Regions from separate parts of the Mesorhizobium sp. WSM4807 genome, predicted to be linked through region 2. Evidence: predicted binding sites of a transcription regulator. Region 2 holds the regulator's gene; each other region holds the start of a gene.

Region 1 (6,189 bases), on a different contig from region 2:
TCATGCGCCAAACCAAAGTTCTACAGCATCCTTTCCGCGTCCAAAGGACGCGCGGCGCTGTAGTCTGCCTCAACATATAGGGGTTCGAAAAGTTCCTTTTGGCACAAAAATGCCCAGGCGAGGGGCCCGGGCATTGGTCCAGAAATGACTGGAAGCCGACGAAACGTTTTAAAGCGCCGCTCTGACGCTTGTGACGTGCAATCAGCCGTTGTCTTCGCCGCCTTCGAACTCGGCATTGGGGTCGAAGAAGTTGTCCGGGCGGGCATTGTCGTTGATGTCTTCGCCATAGATGGCTTCGGCGGTGGTCAGCGTCTCGCCCTTGGCTTGGCGCTCGGCTTCGTCGGCCGTGCGGGCGATGTTCAGCGTGATGGTGACCTCGACTTCCGGATGCAGCGCGATCGCCACATTGGTAAGGCCGATGGTCTTGATCGGCTGGTTGAGCAGGATCTGGTTGCGGTTGACCGAGAAACCTTCCGCCGTCAGCAACTCGGCGATGTCGCGGGTCGACACCGAGCCGTAAAGCTGGCCGGTTTCGCCGGCCGAACGCACCGCGATGAAGCTCTTGCCGTCGAGCTTTTCCGAAATCTGCATGGCTTCGGACTTGCGCTCGAGGTTGCGGGCTTCGAGCTGGGCGCGCTGGCCTTCGAATTTCTTCTTGTTGGCTTCGTTGGCGCGCAGCGCCTTGCCTTGCGGCAGCAGGAAGTTGCGGGCGAAGCCATCCTTGACCTTGACGGTATCGCCCATCTGACCGAGGCGGGAAACGCGCTCGAGAAGAATGACGTCCATGGTTTTGTTCCTTCGTTTAGGCGCCAAATCGCTGGCATCGACGCCGAATTGTTTGGAACAGGTCAGGAAGCTGAGGGCGTCGCCGCCTGTGTCGCTGTCCTGCCTGTCGCGGCAGTTAGAGGTCTTCACCTCAACCCGGGATTTGATGGCAACCCCGCGGCGCCCGTCGCCGTGGGAAAAGCGGGCGGCGAACCGCCCGCTGAAAGAGTGCTAGCGAACCACGTAGGGCAGCAGGCCGAGGAAGCGGGCGCGTTTGATCGCCTTGGCGAGCTCGCGCTGCTTCTTCTGGCTGACGGCGGTGATGCGCGACGGCACGATCTTGCCGCGCTCGGAAATGTAGCGCTGCAGCAGACGTACGTCCTTGTAGTCGATCTTGGGCGCGTTGGCGCCGGAGAACGGGCAGGTCTTGCGGCGGCGGTGGAACGGGCGCCGGGTCGGGATCTGGTTGATGTCGACCATTATTCTGCACCCCCTTCAACACCTTCGCGCGGACGGCGCGGACCACGTTCTGCACCGGCGTCGCCACCGAAGCTGCGCGGCGGGCGATCGCCACGGTCGCCGCGATCGCGGTCGCCGAACGAGCGCGGGCCGCGGTCACGGTCGCCGAAGCCGCCGCGTTCCGAGCGCTCCTCGCGCTTCTGCATCATCGCCGACGGGCCTTCCTCATGCGCATCGACCTTGATGGTGAGGAAGCGCAGCACATCCTCGGACAGGCCCATCTGACGCTCCATCTCGTTGAGTGCGGCCGGCGGGCAGGTGATGTCCATCAGCGTGTAGTATGCCTTCCGGTTCTTGTTGACCCGGTAGGTGAGGGACTTCAGTCCCCAGTTCTCGACCCGGCCGACGGACCCGCCATTCGCGGAGATGACGCCCTTGTACTGTTCGACAAGCGCATCGACCTGCTGCTGCGAGAGGTCCTGCCGGGCAAGAAACACATGTTCGTAAAGAGCCATATTGTTCTATTGCCTTTCTTCGTTTCTCTCCCGGTTCCCGGCGGCAAAAGCCTCTGCAACTTCTCTGACCCGCCGATCCCTAGGGGGCGGGGAAGAAAGGAGCATGACGAGACGGTCGAGAGCGGAGACACGGGAGGCGGAAGCGCTTCTGGCTCCACACGAAGGTTTCGAAAAAACCTCCGGCCCTCCGTTCAGCCCCCAGCAAGGACCGGCAGATTGCGGGCGTCTATACAGGAATTTGGCCGCAAGACAAGGGCGAGCCGAAAATCCGCCGCCGCGAGGGCGACATGTCGCGGCATCTTCAGCTTGTATGCGGAACGAGCTTCTTCACCGTTTCCGGGAAGAAATCGGGCGCTGCGCGGCGCTTGCCGAACATCATGTCGTATTGCAGCAAACGGAAATCGCGAATGGCCGGGTCGATTTTCTTCTTGCGCGCCCAGTCCGGCGTGGCCTCGCCCGCCGGCGTCATCAACAAATTGCGGTCGACGACGCTGTAGCGCTCGCGCATCTGGCCGAGGAAGCCGGTGTAATAGGGGTGGCTGATCCCGGCCGTGGTCAGGACATGGTAGGGCAGAAAGACTGGACTGACAGTGCCCATGTCCGCGACCGGACCGGTGCGGTTGGACCATACGATCAGCGGTGTTCGGTGATGCAGCAGCATCTGGTCGGGCGGCTCCTTGCGTGGCGCGACGTTATCCTTGAGGAAGCCGGTCTCGACATAGACAGGACCGAGCGGCGGCAGATGGTCGCCGAAGAAGGCGATGACCGTCGGTCGCCGCCGGTTCTTCGCCCATTCGATGAGGCGCTCGAGGCTCTTGTCGGCGTCGGATGCGCCTTCCGTGAAGCTCAGCAGCGAATCCTTTGCCCACTGGCTGGTCGGAGCCTGCACCTTATGGGTCGGATTGTAATAGCGATTCGGTTCGTAGGGTCCGTGGTTTTGCAGGCTGACGGCGAAGTAGAAGAACGGATCGTCCGTGGCGTCGGCTTCGCGGATGATCTCGTCGGTCATTGCCGCGTCCGACGCTAGCGGCCCGCGCTTTTCGAGATATGGCATGTTTTCTTCGGACTTGAAGTCATCGAAGCCGAACTCCGCATAGACCGGCGTTCGGTTCCAGAACCAGCTTGTGCCCGGATGGATGGCGCGCGTCTCATAGCCCTGGCTCTTCAGGAACGTCGCCATCGACGGCACCGGCGCGCGGACATATTGCTGGTAGGGGATGCTGCCGGCCGGCAGGAAGGCGTTGGAAAGGCCGGTCAGCGCCTCGAACTCGACATTGGCGGTCATGCCGCCGAATTCGGGCGAGAATACGTGGCCAGAGCGCAGCGCCCGCACGTTGGGAATCGGATCGGGCGTGATGGTGACGCCGGGCAGTTCGGTCGGATCCCAGAAGGATTCGCTCATGACGATGATGATATCTGGCTTCTCGGTCGGTACCGATGCCTTCACATCAGGCCTTTCGATCGCCGCGATCGCTTTGTCGGAGTAGCCGGCAGGCGCGGGGACATGGGCCATCGGCACGTTGAGCGCGAAGGCCAGTGCGAAGCCGTTGGAGGCGTAATTTTCCTTCTGGTCCCACATGATCGGGATGATTTGCAGCCGGTCGCGGGTCCACGAGAACGTCGCGTAATCCATGATCGACACGAAGAAGGCGAGCAGCGGCACGGTCAGCGTCAGCCTGGCCAGCCGCCCCTTGCGACCGAGCGCCGGTACCCGGCGGCGCCACAGCCGCCAGCCATAAACGAGCAGCGAGAGGCTGCCAACGATGCCGACCGCCAGAGCGATGGCGGTTCCCGGACGTTCGCGCACCAGAAGCGGCATCAGCGCTACGATCTGGCGTGAATAGAGGAAATCGGTCGGATAGAGCGGATCGCCGAGATAAAGCGATTTCTGATGGCCGACGAAGGCCAGCGCCAGGGTCAGCGGCGCGACGATAATCAGGCTCTGGTGGCTGCGGCCGAGCACTGCGTCGAGGCCGATCAGAATCAGCGCGAAGATGATGATGGTGGTCCAGCCCGGCTTGAAGGGCTGCAGGAAGAATGCGACGGTACCGGCAAAGTCGCCGCGCACGATCAGTTCGATCGCAAAAACCAGGATGGTGGCGGCGAGAAGGCTGACGAGGCCATAACGGATAAACGGCCATTTCCGGCCCGGCAGATAGCCGGTGGCCGGATCGCCTTCCAGAAACTGTGGCGCGGCTTTGCCAGCGCCCTTCCTAGTCCTTGCCACCTTACAATTCCCCCGACCATACACAAAAGCGTCATTGAGCTGTCATCGATATGTCACGAAAAGCTAGCGCCTGTGGCTGAAATAAGAAGAGCCAGCAAACGAATCGTGAGCGATTTTCATCATGAGTGATCGATAAAAAGCCTTTTGGAACAGGTACTCGGCCAGCAATACCGAGCCGGAGTGGCCCGGGTCGGGCCGATAGCGGACTTGACTTGCCCGCCCGCCTTGCGTCACAGCCAGGAAAAATCAGCCGCTTGGGAGCCACACATGGCCGTTGCATTCACCTTTCCGGGACAGGGCAGCCAAGCTGTCGGCATGGGCAAGGACCTCGCCGACGCCTTTCCGGAATCGCGGAAGATCTTCGAAGAGGTCGACGACGCGCTCGGCGAAAACCTGTCGAAGCTGATCTGGGAAGGGCCGGAAGAGACGCTGACGCTGACCGCCAATGCCCAGCCGGCGCTGATGGCTGTGTCACTTGCCGCGATCCGGGCGCTGGAATCGCGCGGCTTCTCGCTGAAGGACAAGGTCGCCTATGTCGCCGGCCATTCGCTCGGCGAATATTCGGCGCTTGCCGCCGCCGGTTTCGTTTCGGTCGCCGATGCCGCCCGGCTCTTGCGTATCCGCGGCAATGCCATGCAGGCGGCAGTGCCGGCCGGCGAGGGCGCCATGGCGGCGATCATCGGGCTGGAACAGGCCGATGTCGAAGACGCCTGCGCTGAAGCGGCCAAAGGTTCAGCCAAAGATTCAGTTTGCCAGATCGCCAACGACAATGGCGGTGGCCAACTGGTGATCTCCGGCGCCAGGGCGGCGGTCGAACTGGCGGCGAGGCTGTGCACGGATAAAGGCGCCAAGCGGGCGCTGATGCTGCAGGTCTCGGCACCTTTCCATTCGGCGCTTATGGCACCGGCGGCCGAGGTCATGCGCAATGCGCTGGCCGAGGTTACGAAGAACGCGCCGTTGGTGCCCGTAGTCTCTAACGTGTCGGTCACCCCGTCCAGCGATCCGGACGCAATCGCCCGCCGCCTGGTCGAACAGGTGACCGGCCGCGTGCGCTGGCGCGAAACGGTGGAGTGGTTCGGCGCAAATGGCATTGCGACACTTTACGAGGTGGGCGCCGGCAAGGTGCTGTCGGGACTGGCGCGGCGCATCAACCGCGATATCGCCACCGGCGCTGTCGGCACGGCGGCGGATGTCGAGGCGGCGCTGGCGGCGCTCGCATAACCGCCGAGATTTGACCCCACCCGTGTAGGGTGTTCTCTTAGATCAGGAGACAAGACATGTTCGAATTGACCGGCCGCAAGGCGCTCGTCACAGGCGCATCGGGAGGCATCGGCGAGGCTATCGCCAGGGTGCTGCATGCGCAAGGCGCCGTTGTCGGCCTGCACGGCACCCGCGTCGAAAAGCTGGAGACGCTGGCGGCCGAGCTCGGCGAGCGGGTCAAGCTGTTCCCGGCGAACCTTGCCAATCGCGACGAGGTCAAGGCGCTCGGCCAGAAGGTCGAGGCCGATCTCGAAGGTGTCGACATTCTCGTCAACAATGCCGGCATCACCAAGGACGGTCTGTTCGTACGCATGGCGGACGCCGACTGGGATACGGTGCTCGAAGTCAATCTGACCGCCGTGTTCCGGCTGACCCGCGAACTGACCCATCCGATGATGCGGCGCCGGCATGGCCGCATCATCAACATCACCTCTGTGGTTGGCGTCACCGGCAATCCCGGCCAGACCAATTACTGCGCCTCCAAGGCCGGCATGATCGGCTTTTCCAAGTCGCTGGCGCAGGAGATCGCCACCCGCAACATCACCGTCAACTGCGTCGCTCCGGGCTTCATCGAATCGGCGATGACCGACAAGCTCAACGACAAGCAGAAAGAGGCGATCATGGCAGCGATCCCGACACGGCGCATGGGCACCAGCGCCGAAGTCGCTTCCGCCGTCGCCTACCTCGCTTCCAACGAAGCTGCCTATGTCACCGGCCAGACCATTCACATGAATGGCGGCATGGCGATGATTTGACAGTTGCGGGAAAACACCCCTTTTCGCCTTGGACCCAGGCCGATTTTCGTGTAATGCGGCCCGCAACCCGGCGGTTCGGGCAAAAACCGACCCGGTGCTGTTGCGTTTCCGGCCGGACCATCTTTCAGCTTGATTAGCGGCATTCTGCCCGCTAACGAAGACAGACAAACAAAAGACGAGGATGCCCAAATGAGTGACACCGCAGAGC
Region 2 (6,189 bases):
GCTGAAGGGTCGTTACCGCACTGAAACGTGGTTCAAATGGCTTGGCGCCGCAGCCGTCGCGTTGGCCGGCTTATTCCTTGTGCTGCTCCTGTCGACGATCGTCACGCAGGCGATCCCGGCGCTGCGGCAGAACTATCTGACGCTGCCGATCGATCTTTCGGCGGCCAAGGTCGACCCGGCGAAACTCGACGCCGCCAACTACGACGCCATCGCTCAGGAAGCGCTTACGGCAAAATTTCCTGATGTGACGAGCCGTCAGGACAAGCGCCTGCTGCGCGGACTGATTTCCACCGGCACAGGCGTCTTCCTGCGCAAAGATATTGCGGCTGATCCGGGGATGCTCGGAGGAACAGTGGACTATGCGGTTCCACTTGACGATTTTGCCGACCTTTATCTCAAGGGGTTGCTTGCCGACGTCGGTTCGGACGAAGCGATTTCGACAAGCGTCACGCCTTCGGAAACCAGCGGCGACATCGATCTGACGTTCGGCGACGACGCCATGCTGACGCTGGCGCGTGGCAATGGTGCGACCGAGGGCGAAAACGGTATGCTCACGCTGACGAGCGGCGCATCGTCGCTGCTGGTCGCGTTCAATGGCGGTACGGTCAAGCTGACCGCGCTGTCGCCTGGGGCCAACGGGACGGCGGTCGCAAAAGGCACGGTGATCGAGGCGCTGGACAGCACGGCGCCCGCAGCGAGCGGCCAGGCATTCCTGCGCGTCATCGACACGCCAGAAGCATCGCGAAAGATTTCCGACAAGATGATCGTCTGGCTCGACACGCTGAAGAGCGCCGGCCTGATCGAAAGCCGGTTCAACTCGATCTTCTTCTTCACCGGCGCAAGCCGCGAGCCGGAACTGGCCGGTGTCTGGGGCGCGGTCGTCGGATCGTTCCTGACCATGATCGTCACGCTCGCCATCGCCTTCCCGATCGGCGTTTCGGCGGCGATCTATCTTGAGGAATTTGCCCCCAAGAACCGGCTGACGACGATCATCGAAGTGAATATCAACAATCTGGCGGCGGTGCCTTCGATCGTCTTCGGCCTGCTTGGACTTGCCGTATTCCTGAATTTCTTCGGCATGCCGCGCTCAGCCCCGGTGGTCGGCGGCATGGTGCTGGCGCTGATGACCCTGCCGATCATCATTATCGCCTCGCGCGCTTCGTTGCGCGCCGTGCCGCCGTCGATCCGCGAGGCGGCGCTCGGCATCGGAGCGTCCAAGGTCCAGACCGTATTCCATCACGTCCTGCCGCTGGCGATGCCGGGTATCATGACCGGCACCATCCTCGGAATGGCGCATGCGCTGGGCGAAACCGCGCCGTTGCTGATGATCGGCATGGTCGCCTTCATTGTCGACATTCCCGGCGGCTTCACCGATCCCGCGACGATCCTGCCGGTGCAGATATTCATGTGGGCGGATTTCCCGGAAGCTGGATTCCAGCAGAAGACTTCGGCGGCGATTTTGATTTTGCTGCTGTTTTTGGTCATCATGAACGCCATCGCGGTGATACTGCGCAGGCGCTTCGAGCGGCGCTGGTAAGGAGTAGAGGATATGAACATCATGACGGAAGCCGGCGTTGAGCAGAAACTGAGCAGCGGAACCAATGCCCCTTCGATCAAGATGAAGGGCGAAAAGGTCTCTGTTCATTACGGCGAGAAGCGAGCTCTGTTCGACGTGGATATCGATGTCCGCGAGAACCAGGTGACGGCGTTGATCGGCCCATCGGGCTGTGGCAAGTCGACATTCTTGCGGTGCCTGAACCGAATGAACGACACCATCGATATCGCGCGGGTGAGCGGCAAGATCACGCTCGACGGTGAGGATGTCTACGACCCGAAAATCGATGTCGTCGAGCTGCGAGCTCGCGTCGGCATGGTGTTCCAGAAGCCGAACCCGTTTCCGAAGTCGATCTATGAAAACGTCGCCTACGGTCCGCGCATTCACGGCCTGGCCAGGAGCAAGGCCGAGTTGGACGGCATCGTTGAATCGAGCCTGAAGAAGGCCGGCCTGTTCAACGAGGTCAAGGATCGCCTGCTCGAGTCGGGCACCGGTCTCTCCGGCGGACAGCAGCAGCGCCTGTGCATCGCGCGCGCCATCGCCGTATCGCCGGAAGTGATCCTGATGGACGAGCCCTGTTCGGCGCTCGATCCGATCGCCACCGCCCGCGTCGAGGAACTGATTGACGAACTGCGCCAGAACTACACGATCGTCATCGTCACCCATTCGATGCAGCAGGCAGCGCGCGTGTCGCAACGCACGGCGATGTTCCATCTCGGCTATCTGGTCGAGGAGGGCGCGACCGACAAGATGTTCACCAACCCCGACGACAAGCGCACCCAGGACTACATCACCGGCCGGTTCGGCTGAGCGGTCCGGCGGCGAATTTCGAACACGAGGACAGTATCATGGGTGAACACACCGTCGCATCTTTCGACGAGGAACTGGAGCACATCGACAGGCTGATCCGCGATATGGACGAGCTCGCCGCCGCGATGGTCGCAGCCTCGATCCGCGCGTTGCTTGCATCAGACAATGCGATGGCGCAGCGCGTCGTCTCGGACGACGCCATCATGGATGCGCGGCAGCGCGAACTCGACGATAGTGCGATCACGCTGATCGCCAAGCGGCAGCCGATGGCGCAAGATCTGCGCGCCGTGGTTGGCGCAATCCGCATGGCCGGCGATCTCGAGCGCATCGGCGACCTGGCCAAGAACATAGCCAAGCGGGTCAGCGCAGTCGGGCAGAGCGCCACGCCGCGTAATCTCTCGCACGGTATCGACGCGATGGCGGATCTCGTTCTTGTGCAGCTCCGCGGCGTGGTCGAGCACTATGTGTCGCGCAATGCCGGCGCGTTGAAAGAACTGCGCGCCGACGACCAGAAGATCGACGTGAAATACACGGCGGTTTTTCGCGAACTCCTGACCTACATGATGGAGGATCCGCGCAACATCACCGCCTGCACGCATCTTCTGTTCTGCGCCAAGAATCTCGAGCGTATCGGCGATCACGTCACCAACATCGCCGAAAACGCCTACTATGTCGTGACCGGGCAGCAATTGCCGGCGGATCGCCCGAAGCTCGACGAAACGACGATGTCGGCGCCGGCGACATGACGGGGGTGACCGGTCGATGATCGCGCCACGCATCATGGTGGTGGAGGACGAAGAGCCGCTGGGCGTCCTCCTCCGCTACAATCTGGAATCCGAAGGCTATCAGGTCGAGGTGGTGACGCGCGGCGACGAGGCCGAAATCCGGCTGCAGGAAAACGTGCCCGATCTTCTGGTGCTCGACTGGATGGTGCCGGCGGTTTCCGGCATCGAGCTTTGCCGACGCCTTCGGATGCGCCCCGAAACCGAGCGGCTGCCGATCATCATGCTGACTGCACGCGGCGAGGAGAGCGACCGGGTGCGCGGCCTCTCGACAGGGGCCGACGACTATCTGGTCAAGCCGTTCTCGACACCGGAATTCATGGCCAGGATCAAGGCGCTGCTGCGCCGCGCCAAGCCCGAAGTGCTGTCCAGCGTGCTGAAGGTCGGCGACATCGTGCTCGATCGCGAATCGCACAGGGTCTATCGCAAGAAGAGCGAGATCCGGCTCGGGCCAACCGAATTCCGGCTGCTCGAATTCATGATGCGGCACCCGGGTCGGGTCTTCTCGCGCAGCCAGTTGCTAGACAATGTCTGGGGCGAGACGATCTACATCGACGAGCGCACGGTGGACGTCCATGTCGGACGGTTGCGCAAGGCGGTCAACAATGGTCGCATGCCCGATGTCATCCGCACCATCCGCGGCGCGGGCTATGCGATCAGGGAAGACTAGCTGATATCCAGGTGATGCCGGCCTGCGACCGGCGATTTCCTGCGCTTCCGGTACGTACCCAAAAGTACGCTCCGTTCCGGTTCTCGGAACTCACGCAGTCTGGTCGGCTCGCGCCCGTCTTCGAGCCGGCGCGGCCTGACCTGAATCTCAACACATCCCCAAGTTGCAATCCGTTCCTTGCCTTTCGGAGTCAGGCCACGTGCTTCCTGATCATGCCGGACTTCCCTTGTATGCCCGGCGCGAAAATCTCCTGGTCGACGAAGCTCAGCGCCCGCAAGGCGCAGCCTTCGCGGATCAGCGGCAGCTCGTTCGTCTCGGTGTCGAAGGAAATCGAACCCGAATGATGGCCGCCGGCGGTCTGGGCGATGGCCTCGCGCAGGGCCGGCTCGATCAGGTCGAAGGCGGCAGCGCTGGCGCCGACCATGGCGACCGGCGCCGGATCGATCAGCGCGAACAGGCTGCCGAGCCCGAAGCCGAGCGCTTCGCCGGCCTTGCGGTAGGCTTCGCGCTCCGGTCCGTCCGCCTGGCGCGCCCGGGCCGCCAGTGCCCGCATCTCGGCGTCGCTGACATCGGCGACCGGCTCTGCGTTCTCGCTCAATTGCCTTGCGTTGCGCCAGATGGCGTAGTTGCCGGCATAGGCCTCGACGCAGCCGCGCCGCCCGCAGCGGCAAAGCGCGCCGCCCGGCCGATGAATCATGTGGCCGAATTCGCCGCCCGAGGAATGGGTGCCGGTGAACAGTTCGCCCTTCAGCACCAGCCCCATACCGATGCCGTGCGAGAGCAGGATGGCGATGAAATCGTCGCGGTAGCGATCCGGCTCGCGCCAGCGCAGCGCCACGGCCATCATGTTGCAGTCGTTCTCCATGATGGCCGGGATGCCGAACTCGCGTTCCAGAATGTCGGCGAAGGCGATGTTAGTCTGCGGCGTGATCGGCGACCACAACATGGCGCGCGCATGCGAATCGGTGATGCCCTGGATCGCCAGCGCGATGCGGGCGACGCTTTGGACGTCGAGGTCGGGGTCTTCGATCCGGCGCCGCACGATGGCGACACATTCGTCGATCAGCTCGTCGCGCGACATGGTCAGCGTGTCCAGCCGGCGTTGTTCCTCGGCGACCACCTGTCCGGCATAATCGATGACAGCGACCGACAGGAAATTCAGCGACAACACGACCGCCAATACCGCAGCGGCTTCCGGATTGAGGCTGAGGCCGACCTGCGGTCGGCCGCGTTTCATCGAAACGGTCTCGCTCGCCTTGCTCTCGGTCAGGATGCCTTCCTGGATCAGGTCGGAAGAGATCGCCGATATGGTCGAATGGCTGAGGCCGGTGGTTGCGGCGATCTCGGTCCGCGACGGCTGGCCGGCCCGGCGTACCGCAGAAATCACCATGGCCCGGTTGCGCCGGCGCAAATCGTCATGACGGATTCCAACCGACATTCTTTTGCTTCCTCCCTATTGCCGCGGCCGCTCATGAATCGGAAGCCGTCGGTAATGTCCGACAAATAGTGGCAGAAGCAGCAGGCCCTGTCATTATTTATTCCGAGGCTCGAAATAAGTCGGCAGGGACATCAAAATCCATCGGAATTGATGTTGACAGCGCTTCGCGGTTGGACCAGTATTTTTTCGAGGCTCGAAAAAATAGGGGGCCTTTGTGCCGGCCTTCGGGCCAGTTGGTCGCGCCGTACGCGGCGCAGGGAGGATATCATGAAGAGATTCGCAGCCGCCATTCTGGCGGGGGTCGCCATGTCGCTGACGCTCGCGTCGGTCGCACAGGCCAAGGACAAGGTCATTGGCGTTTCGTGGTCGAATTTCCAGGAAGAGCGTTGGAAGACCGACGAAGCCGCCATGAAGACTGCGATCGAGGCAGCCGGCGACAAGTATATTTCCGCCGATGCACAGTCCAATCCCGGCAAGCAGTTGACCGATGTCGAGAGCCTGATCTCGCAGGGCGCCAACGCGCTGATCATCCTTGCGCAGGACGCCTCGGCCATCGGGCCGGCGGTGCAGAAGGCGCTGGACGAAGGCATTCCGGTCGTCGGCTATGACCGGCTGATCGAGAACAAGGACGTGTTCTATCTGACCTTCGACAACCAGGAAGTCGGCCGCATGCAGGCCCGCGAAGTGTTCAAGGTGGCGCCGGAAGGCAATTACGTCTTTATCAAGGGCTCGGGCGCCGATCCGAATGCCGATTTTCTGTTCGCCGGCTCCATGGAAGTGCTCAAGGACGCGATCGACAGCGGCAAGATCAAGAATGTCGGCGAGGCCTATACGGACGGCTGGCTTCCCGCCAACGCTCAGAAGAATATGGAGCAGTTCCTGACCGCCAACGACAACAAGGTCGATGCGGTGGTTGCTGCCAATGACGGCACCG
Region 3 (6,189 bases), on a different contig from region 2:
TCGTCAAGGCGCTCGGCTACGACAAAGTCGACGTCATGGGTTATTCGCTGGGCGGCGGCGTCGCCTTCCGTATGGCCGTCCAGCATCCCGAGACAGTGCGCCGGCTGGTGCTGGTCTCGACCGGCTATGCCTCGGACGGCTTCTATGCCGACATGCGAACCCAGCAGGCGCAGGTCGGCGCGGCGATGGCCGACATGATGAAGGACACGCCGATGTACAAATCCTACATGGCGGTCGCGCCGCGCCCGCAGGATTTTCCAAAACTGCTCGACCAGCTCGGCGCCCATATGCGCAAGGACTACGACTACTCCGCCGACTTGCGAAGCTGAAGATGCCTGTCATGCTGGTGTTCGGCGACAGCGACATGTACCGGCCCGAGCACGAGATCAAGTTCTACCAGATGCTCGGCGGCGGGTTGAAGGACGCCGGCTGGATGCGCGAGAACCTGTCGCAGAACCGCCTGGCCATCCTGCCGAACCGCACCCACTATGACGTGTTTTTCGCGCCGGAACTGGTGGCCGCGGCGCTGCCCTTCCTCAATGGGGAGACCAAGGTCAAGACCTGGGACGAGATCGTCAGCGAAACGGAATAACCAACCTGATACCTGCCGGCGGTCTCGGGTGAGATGGCCGGCGATGCTTAGCCCCATGAAGCCAGCTTATGTTCCTTGCGGTTCCGGCATGTGTCGTTGGGCGATTGAACCTCGGTCGCATCACGCCAACAGATAACGCCATCAAGGCTTTTCAATTGACGCTGCTATGCCGGCAGCTACCTTGCCCCAATCTTCAGAAAGAGGGCGCAGGTAATGGCGAAATATCAGGGTGGCTGCCTGTGTGGGGCGGTGCGCTACCGCACCGATGCAGCGCCGATCAACGAGCGCGTCTGCCATTGCCGGCTCTGCCAGAAGGCGCTGGGCGCGGCCTTCAACGCCCGCGTGCTGTTCCGCATCGACGACGTGACGACAGAAGGACCGGTGGCGCTGGTGAATTCCTCGCCCGATCTCAAGCGCGGCTTTTGCCCGGACTGCGGCACGACGTTGTTTTCCCGGCGTGACTCCGCCGGCATCATCGGCGTCACCTCCGGCTCGCTTGACGATCCTTCCGTGTTCAAGCCACAGATGCATATGTGGACCGCCTCGAAGCAGCCCTGGGTACAGCTCGACGACGGACTGCCGCAATATGAAGGCGCGCCACCCCCGAATTGAAGCACAGGCGAACTGAAGCACAGGCGAACCGAAGTACAGGCGAACTCAAGCACAGCGCGTGCCCAGATTTTTTCGTCCAGGACACGAGATAGTCGGCAAAACGTCATTGGCGAGCCATCATTGCCGCCTATCTATTGCTTGCGGGTAGGCAGTCGAAGGAGGCGACGGATGAACGACAGAATCAACACCCTGGATGAGCTTTTGAGCGATCCGATGGTCAAGCTGGTGATGGAGCGTGACCGCGTGCAGCCGGCCGAGCTTCGCTCGCTGCTTGAAGAAAAGGTTCGTCGGGATGATGATGCGTCGGTCAATCCCGTCACCGATCGCCCCAACTCCGATCGCCTCGGCACCGACCGCTCCATCCCGCCCGCTCATATGGTAGCCGAGAGCTGCCACAAGCTATGGTTGTGCGGCTAGGCAGCGGGCCTGCAGGCGTCGGCGATCCTTCGCGCCCTCCTGCGGCGTTTCCAGGCTCTCACCGCTACGGTGATTAGCGAGCCCGCCATGTATTCTGTTTGCCCAGCCCCTCTGCCCTAACAATTTGATTCAAACTTTGTTGGTAATTTCTCGTTAGTAATCCGGACTGGTTTGTCCGGCGGCGTTGTCTTGCCCTCGGTCTGTTGTGTTCTGCGTACAGGTCCAGATGCGGTTATCAGGCGTCGTCATCTTCTCGATCGCGTCACTTTGCCTTGCCGGCTGCACATCCACGTCCGGCGTCGACGCGCTGCAAGTGCCGTCCAGCGAGACGACCAGCTCGGTTGTGCGTCCGCCCGCGCCGGTGGCGTCGGTCGGCGCTGCCGATGCCGAACCCGACTTCGCGCTGGAGGAGGCGACGGAGCAGACTGTGGCGATGGCCAGTCCGGAGCCTGCCGAAAGCATCGAACCACCCGTCGAGCCGATTGCCCTGGTGGCGCCGAAGCGGCTGGCACGGGCCGCACCGATGCTTGCCGAGCCGGTCCAGCGCTATCGTTTTCGTGACGCCAAGCCGATCAATTTCGGCAGGGCCTCGCCCAGACACCTCGCCGTTCACGGCGTCGATGTCTCGCGCTGGCAGGGCAACGTGAACTGGGGCAAGCTGCGCGCGCAGGGCGCGAACTTTGCCTACATCAAGGCGACCGACGGCGGCGATCATCTCGACCCGATGTTCAGGAAGAACTGGCGCAATGCCCACGCCGCCGGCCTCAAGCGCGGCGCCTACCATTTCTTCTACTGGTGCCGCACCGCCGGCGAGCAGGCCGACTGGTTCATCCGCAACGTGCCGAGGGTCGAGGGCGCCTTGCCGCCGGTGATCGATGTCGAGTGGAACGGCGAATCCAGCTGCAAGCGGCGGCCGTCGCGGCAAAAGGTGCTGGAGAAGATGCAGGTCTTCATGGACAAGCTCGAGCGCCACTACGGCCAGCGGCCCATCATCTACACCGCACCTGATTTCTACCGCGACAATCTGCGTGGCGCATTTCTGGACTATCCATTCTGGCTGCGCGCGGTGGCACAGCACCCGGCAAAGGTCTATCCCGGCCGCAAATGGGTGTTCTGGCAGTATTCCGGCTCCGGCCTGTCGCACGGGGTGAGGGGCCGCATCGACCTCAACGTGTTCCACGGCGACGAGAGAGCCTGGCGGAACTGGGTCGGCGGGCGGCAGATGCTGGCCGAGGCGGAATAAGAGCTAGATCCCGCGGCCAAATGCGCGTGGCCAGCGATCTTAAGGGTTGATCGTGCATTGCGCTTCGGACAAGCTCAACCGTCTACCAATTGTATAGCAGGCAAAGAGACGTTCAAATGGCACTACTGACGATAGGTTACGAAGGATCCGAGATTGGTGATTCGCGAAAACCTGGTTTCTCCAAAAACTCATTTAAGGACCATCTTGAAAGTTCTGGCATCGGCTATCGCCACACAAAGGCTCTTGGTGATCCCAAAGAAGGCCGGCTCGCTGCGCGAAGCGGCGACCGTCAACGATTTGAACGAATTTTCAGGAGTCATATCGCAAATGAGTCTGCAGAAAAATTAATTTGTGAATTAGCGCTTCAGGCCGAAACAAAGACCATCTGTTTGATGTGCTTTGAAAGAAATCACAGGGATTGTCATCGCTCTATTATTTGTGAGCAGATATTGAATATCCGAAAGAGCTCAGTTAAACATCTCGGAGTTCCGAAAGGGTTTTGTCTCAAGGCTGCGTGATTGACATCTCTGCCCCAACGCGACTCTGCAGTGGTTTTGGTAAAGGCTGCACCTCGCGTTGGAGAGACCCATGGTGAGCTGGTTTGCTGCGCAGGGCTCGATTTTGACGGTAATTGGATCGACTCTATCCCGTAGCTTTCCGGTCTCTTGAAGATGCGCAGAAATTCGGCAGATGGGACACCATTGAATATAGCTGGCGTCTTCCCAAAGGTGATCATCGAAGCGAGAGCCGAAGACTAGAACATAAGTCATTGGTGATCACCGGCAGCCTGTCAGAGAAATCACGAACCCAATTTCTCGCTCGTCACGTCGTTTCCAGCCTCAATGCCGAGCTGGAACAAGGCAGAAGTTTGGCCCTGGTTCGACCCCAAAAGGCAGAGTTTGTGGTTGCAAGAAAGGACCGCGCTACGTTCGAAGCTGAGAAAGCACGGTTTCGTATGTGGCACGACCAAGAGGCTAACAGCCTGTTTGGGTTTTTGGGCAAAGGCCTTGTCCCATACGAACCAGCTCCATTTCTGTTCAAGTATAGATACGAAACTGCAGACGGGCCGCGTGAAGGAACCTGTCAGGACTGGGAGATTGAGGCTACGTTCCTCAAGTGGCGACGGCTCTATGGCGAAGCAGAAACGCTACGAAAGATGGCCGAAAGGTTCGGCGTCGACTACCCGGAAAAGGGGTTTGTGCTCGCGATGGGAACGCACAAAGCCTATCCACAATGGCTCATTAACGGAGTGATCCGTCTCAACCATGGAGTTGAGTCTGAGATTCAAGAATTGCTTTTTTGACAGCTGTAAGAACTTTTGGCCCGATCTTCCGACCAAGCCGATGAGTTGGATTCGGCCTCACGAGCATCTGCTGATCGCCACAACGTGTCGCACTTTTGCAGATTCCGCTCCGCCGGTCGCGGTGCAGCCAGATAGGTCCGGCACGTAGGCGGAAGATGTCTTTCAATCACCACCGCATAACGCATGCCATCACTCCTTAAAACCGGACTGCTTGCGGATTCTGTATTCCCGGCACAACCTCTTCCGACGGCTTGCCGGCCGGTCGGCTTTAGTTTCGATATTCCGGCTCCGGCCTGTCGCACGGGGTGAGGGGCCGCATCGACCTCAACGTGTTCCACGGCGACGAGAGAGCCTGGCGGAACTGGGTTGGCGGACGGCAGATGGTGGCCGAGGCGGAGTAGGGGATCCGGTCCGGGGCTGGAACTTCTTGCTGCTCGCACCCGGGGGTGCTGAACGCGGCCGCAGAAAGCCGCCATTTGCAGGCCAACATGAGGTGAATATCGACGGACCCTGACCGCCTGTCGCGGAAGTGTCATCGATCCGTCATCGCTTTGAAATGTGGTTCCCGCAAATCAGGTGGCTTCCATTCGAACAGGAGACGCCACCCGTGCCCCGCCATTCCGCGCTTTTCGTCTTGACGGCAGCGCTTGCTGCTTCCGTTTCGCTGCCGGCCCATGCCGACATGATGTTCAACCGAGTCGCGAGCTTCGCGGTCGCCGGAAACCTCCCTGCGGACGTCGAGAAGACCACGCCGACTTCGTCCGAGATCATCGCGGCAAGCGAAGACGGCATGACGCTGGTCTATTCCGACAGCCCGCTCGGTGCAGTCGGCTTCATCGACATCGCCGATCCCAAGGCGCCCAAGGCCGGCGGCATCGTCAAGATCGACGGCGAGCCGACCTCGGTTGTCGTCATCGGCGGCAAGGTGCTGGCCGGCGTCAACACGTCGGAGAGCAAAGCCAAGCCTTCGGGCAACCTCACCGTCATCGATCTTGCCTCAAAGGCGATCGAAGGCACCTGCGACCTCGGCGGCCAGCCGGACTCGCTGGCGTTCAGCAAGGACGGCAAGTTCCTGGCCATCGCCATCGAGAACGAGCGCGACGAGGATCTGAACGACGGAGAAATTCCGCAGATGCCGGCGGGCGACCTCAAGATCTTCACGCTTGCCGAAGGCCAGCCTGATTGCGCGACGAAGAAGACCGTCAACCTGGCGGGCATTGCCGAGGTCGCAGCGGAAGATCCGGAGCCGGAATTCGTCGCTTTCAACGAGGCCATCGAGATCGCGGTCACGCTGCAGGAAAACAACCACATCGCCATCGTCAACGCCGAAACCGGTGCGATCGTCACGCACTTCACCGCAGGCTCAGTCGCGCTGGACAAGATCGACACCAAGAAGAACGGCGCCTTGTCCTTCGATGGCAAAATGGAAAACGTCGCGCGCGAACCCGACGCCGTGAAATGGCTCGACAATGATCGTCTCGTCGTCGCCAACGAAGGCGACTACAAGGGCGGCTCGCGCGGCTTCACGATCTTCAGCAAGAAGGGCGAGGTTCTCTACGAATCCGGTCCGTCCTTCGAGTACCAGGTCGCCAATGCCGGCCATTATCCCGACGACCGCAACAAGAAGGGCGTCGAGCCGGAAGGTCTCGAGACCGGCACGTTCGGCGAGGACAGGCTGATGTTCGTCGCTTCGGAGCGTGGCTCCGCTGTCGGCGTCTACAAGGACACGGGTGCGGAGCCTCAGTTTGTCCAGATCCTGCCGTCCGGCATCGGCCCGGAAGGCCTGGTCGCGATTCCGTCGCGCAATCTCCTGGTCACCGCCAACGAGGCCGACCTGGTTGAGGACGGGCTCGCCCGCTCGCACGTCATGGTCTACGAGCGCTCCGACGGTCCCGCCACTTACCCGATGATCGCGGCAAAGCTCACGGCAGACGGCACGCCGCTCGGCTGGGGTGCGGTTTCGGCGCTCGCGGCAGGCGACACTGCCGGCAGGCTCTTCGCAGCCTCGGACTCATTCTACGC

What was found. Region 2 encodes PhoB, which activates phosphate uptake and scavenging genes when phosphate is short. Its sites were predicted from a motif close to TGTCATNNANCTGTCAT; they were not measured.
Region 1: the regulator PhoB is predicted to act here: its motif matches at 3,996-4,012, upstream of AC0L3N_RS04490 (LTA synthase family protein).
Region 3: the regulator PhoB is predicted to act here: its motif matches at 4,698-4,714, upstream of AC0L3N_RS06595 (esterase-like activity of phytase family protein).

The regions. Positions count from the first base shown of each region.
Region 1 covers NZ_JBVVQY010000003.1:49,318-55,506, reverse strand. Annotated here, with positions in the region: gene rplI (50S ribosomal protein L9) at 202-786, opposite strand; gene rpsR (30S ribosomal protein S18) at 997-1,245, opposite strand; gene rpsF (30S ribosomal protein S6) at 1,245-1,739, opposite strand; gene AC0L3N_RS04490 (LTA synthase family protein) at 2,041-3,966, opposite strand; gene fabD (ACP S-malonyltransferase) at 4,234-5,187, shown strand; gene fabG (3-oxoacyl-[acyl-carrier-protein] reductase) at 5,244-5,981, shown strand; gene AC0L3N_RS04475 (acyl carrier protein) at 6,171-6,189, shown strand, end outside.
Region 2 covers NZ_JBVVQY010000005.1:187,288-193,476, reverse strand. Annotated here, with positions in the region: gene pstA (phosphate ABC transporter permease PstA) at 1-1,537, shown strand, start outside; gene pstB (phosphate ABC transporter ATP-binding protein PstB) at 1,550-2,365, shown strand; gene phoU (phosphate signaling complex protein PhoU) at 2,404-3,111, shown strand; gene phoB (phosphate regulon transcriptional regulator PhoB) at 3,128-3,817, shown strand; gene AC0L3N_RS08730 (ROK family protein) at 4,008-5,255, opposite strand; gene xylF (D-xylose ABC transporter substrate-binding protein) at 5,523-6,189, shown strand, end outside.
Region 3 covers NZ_JBVVQY010000004.1:106,848-113,036, reverse strand. Annotated here, with positions in the region: partial or broken gene AC0L3N_RS06630 (alpha/beta fold hydrolase) at 1-592, shown strand, start outside; gene AC0L3N_RS06625 (GFA family protein) at 806-1,204, shown strand; gene AC0L3N_RS06620 (hypothetical protein) at 1,373-1,621, shown strand; gene AC0L3N_RS06615 (glycoside hydrolase family 25 protein) at 1,848-2,864, shown strand; gene AC0L3N_RS06610 (DUF488 domain-containing protein) at 2,981-3,382, shown strand; gene AC0L3N_RS06605 (hypothetical protein) at 3,496-4,167, shown strand; partial or broken gene AC0L3N_RS06600 (glycoside hydrolase family 25 protein) at 4,440-4,568, shown strand; gene AC0L3N_RS06595 (esterase-like activity of phytase family protein) at 4,775-6,189, shown strand, end outside.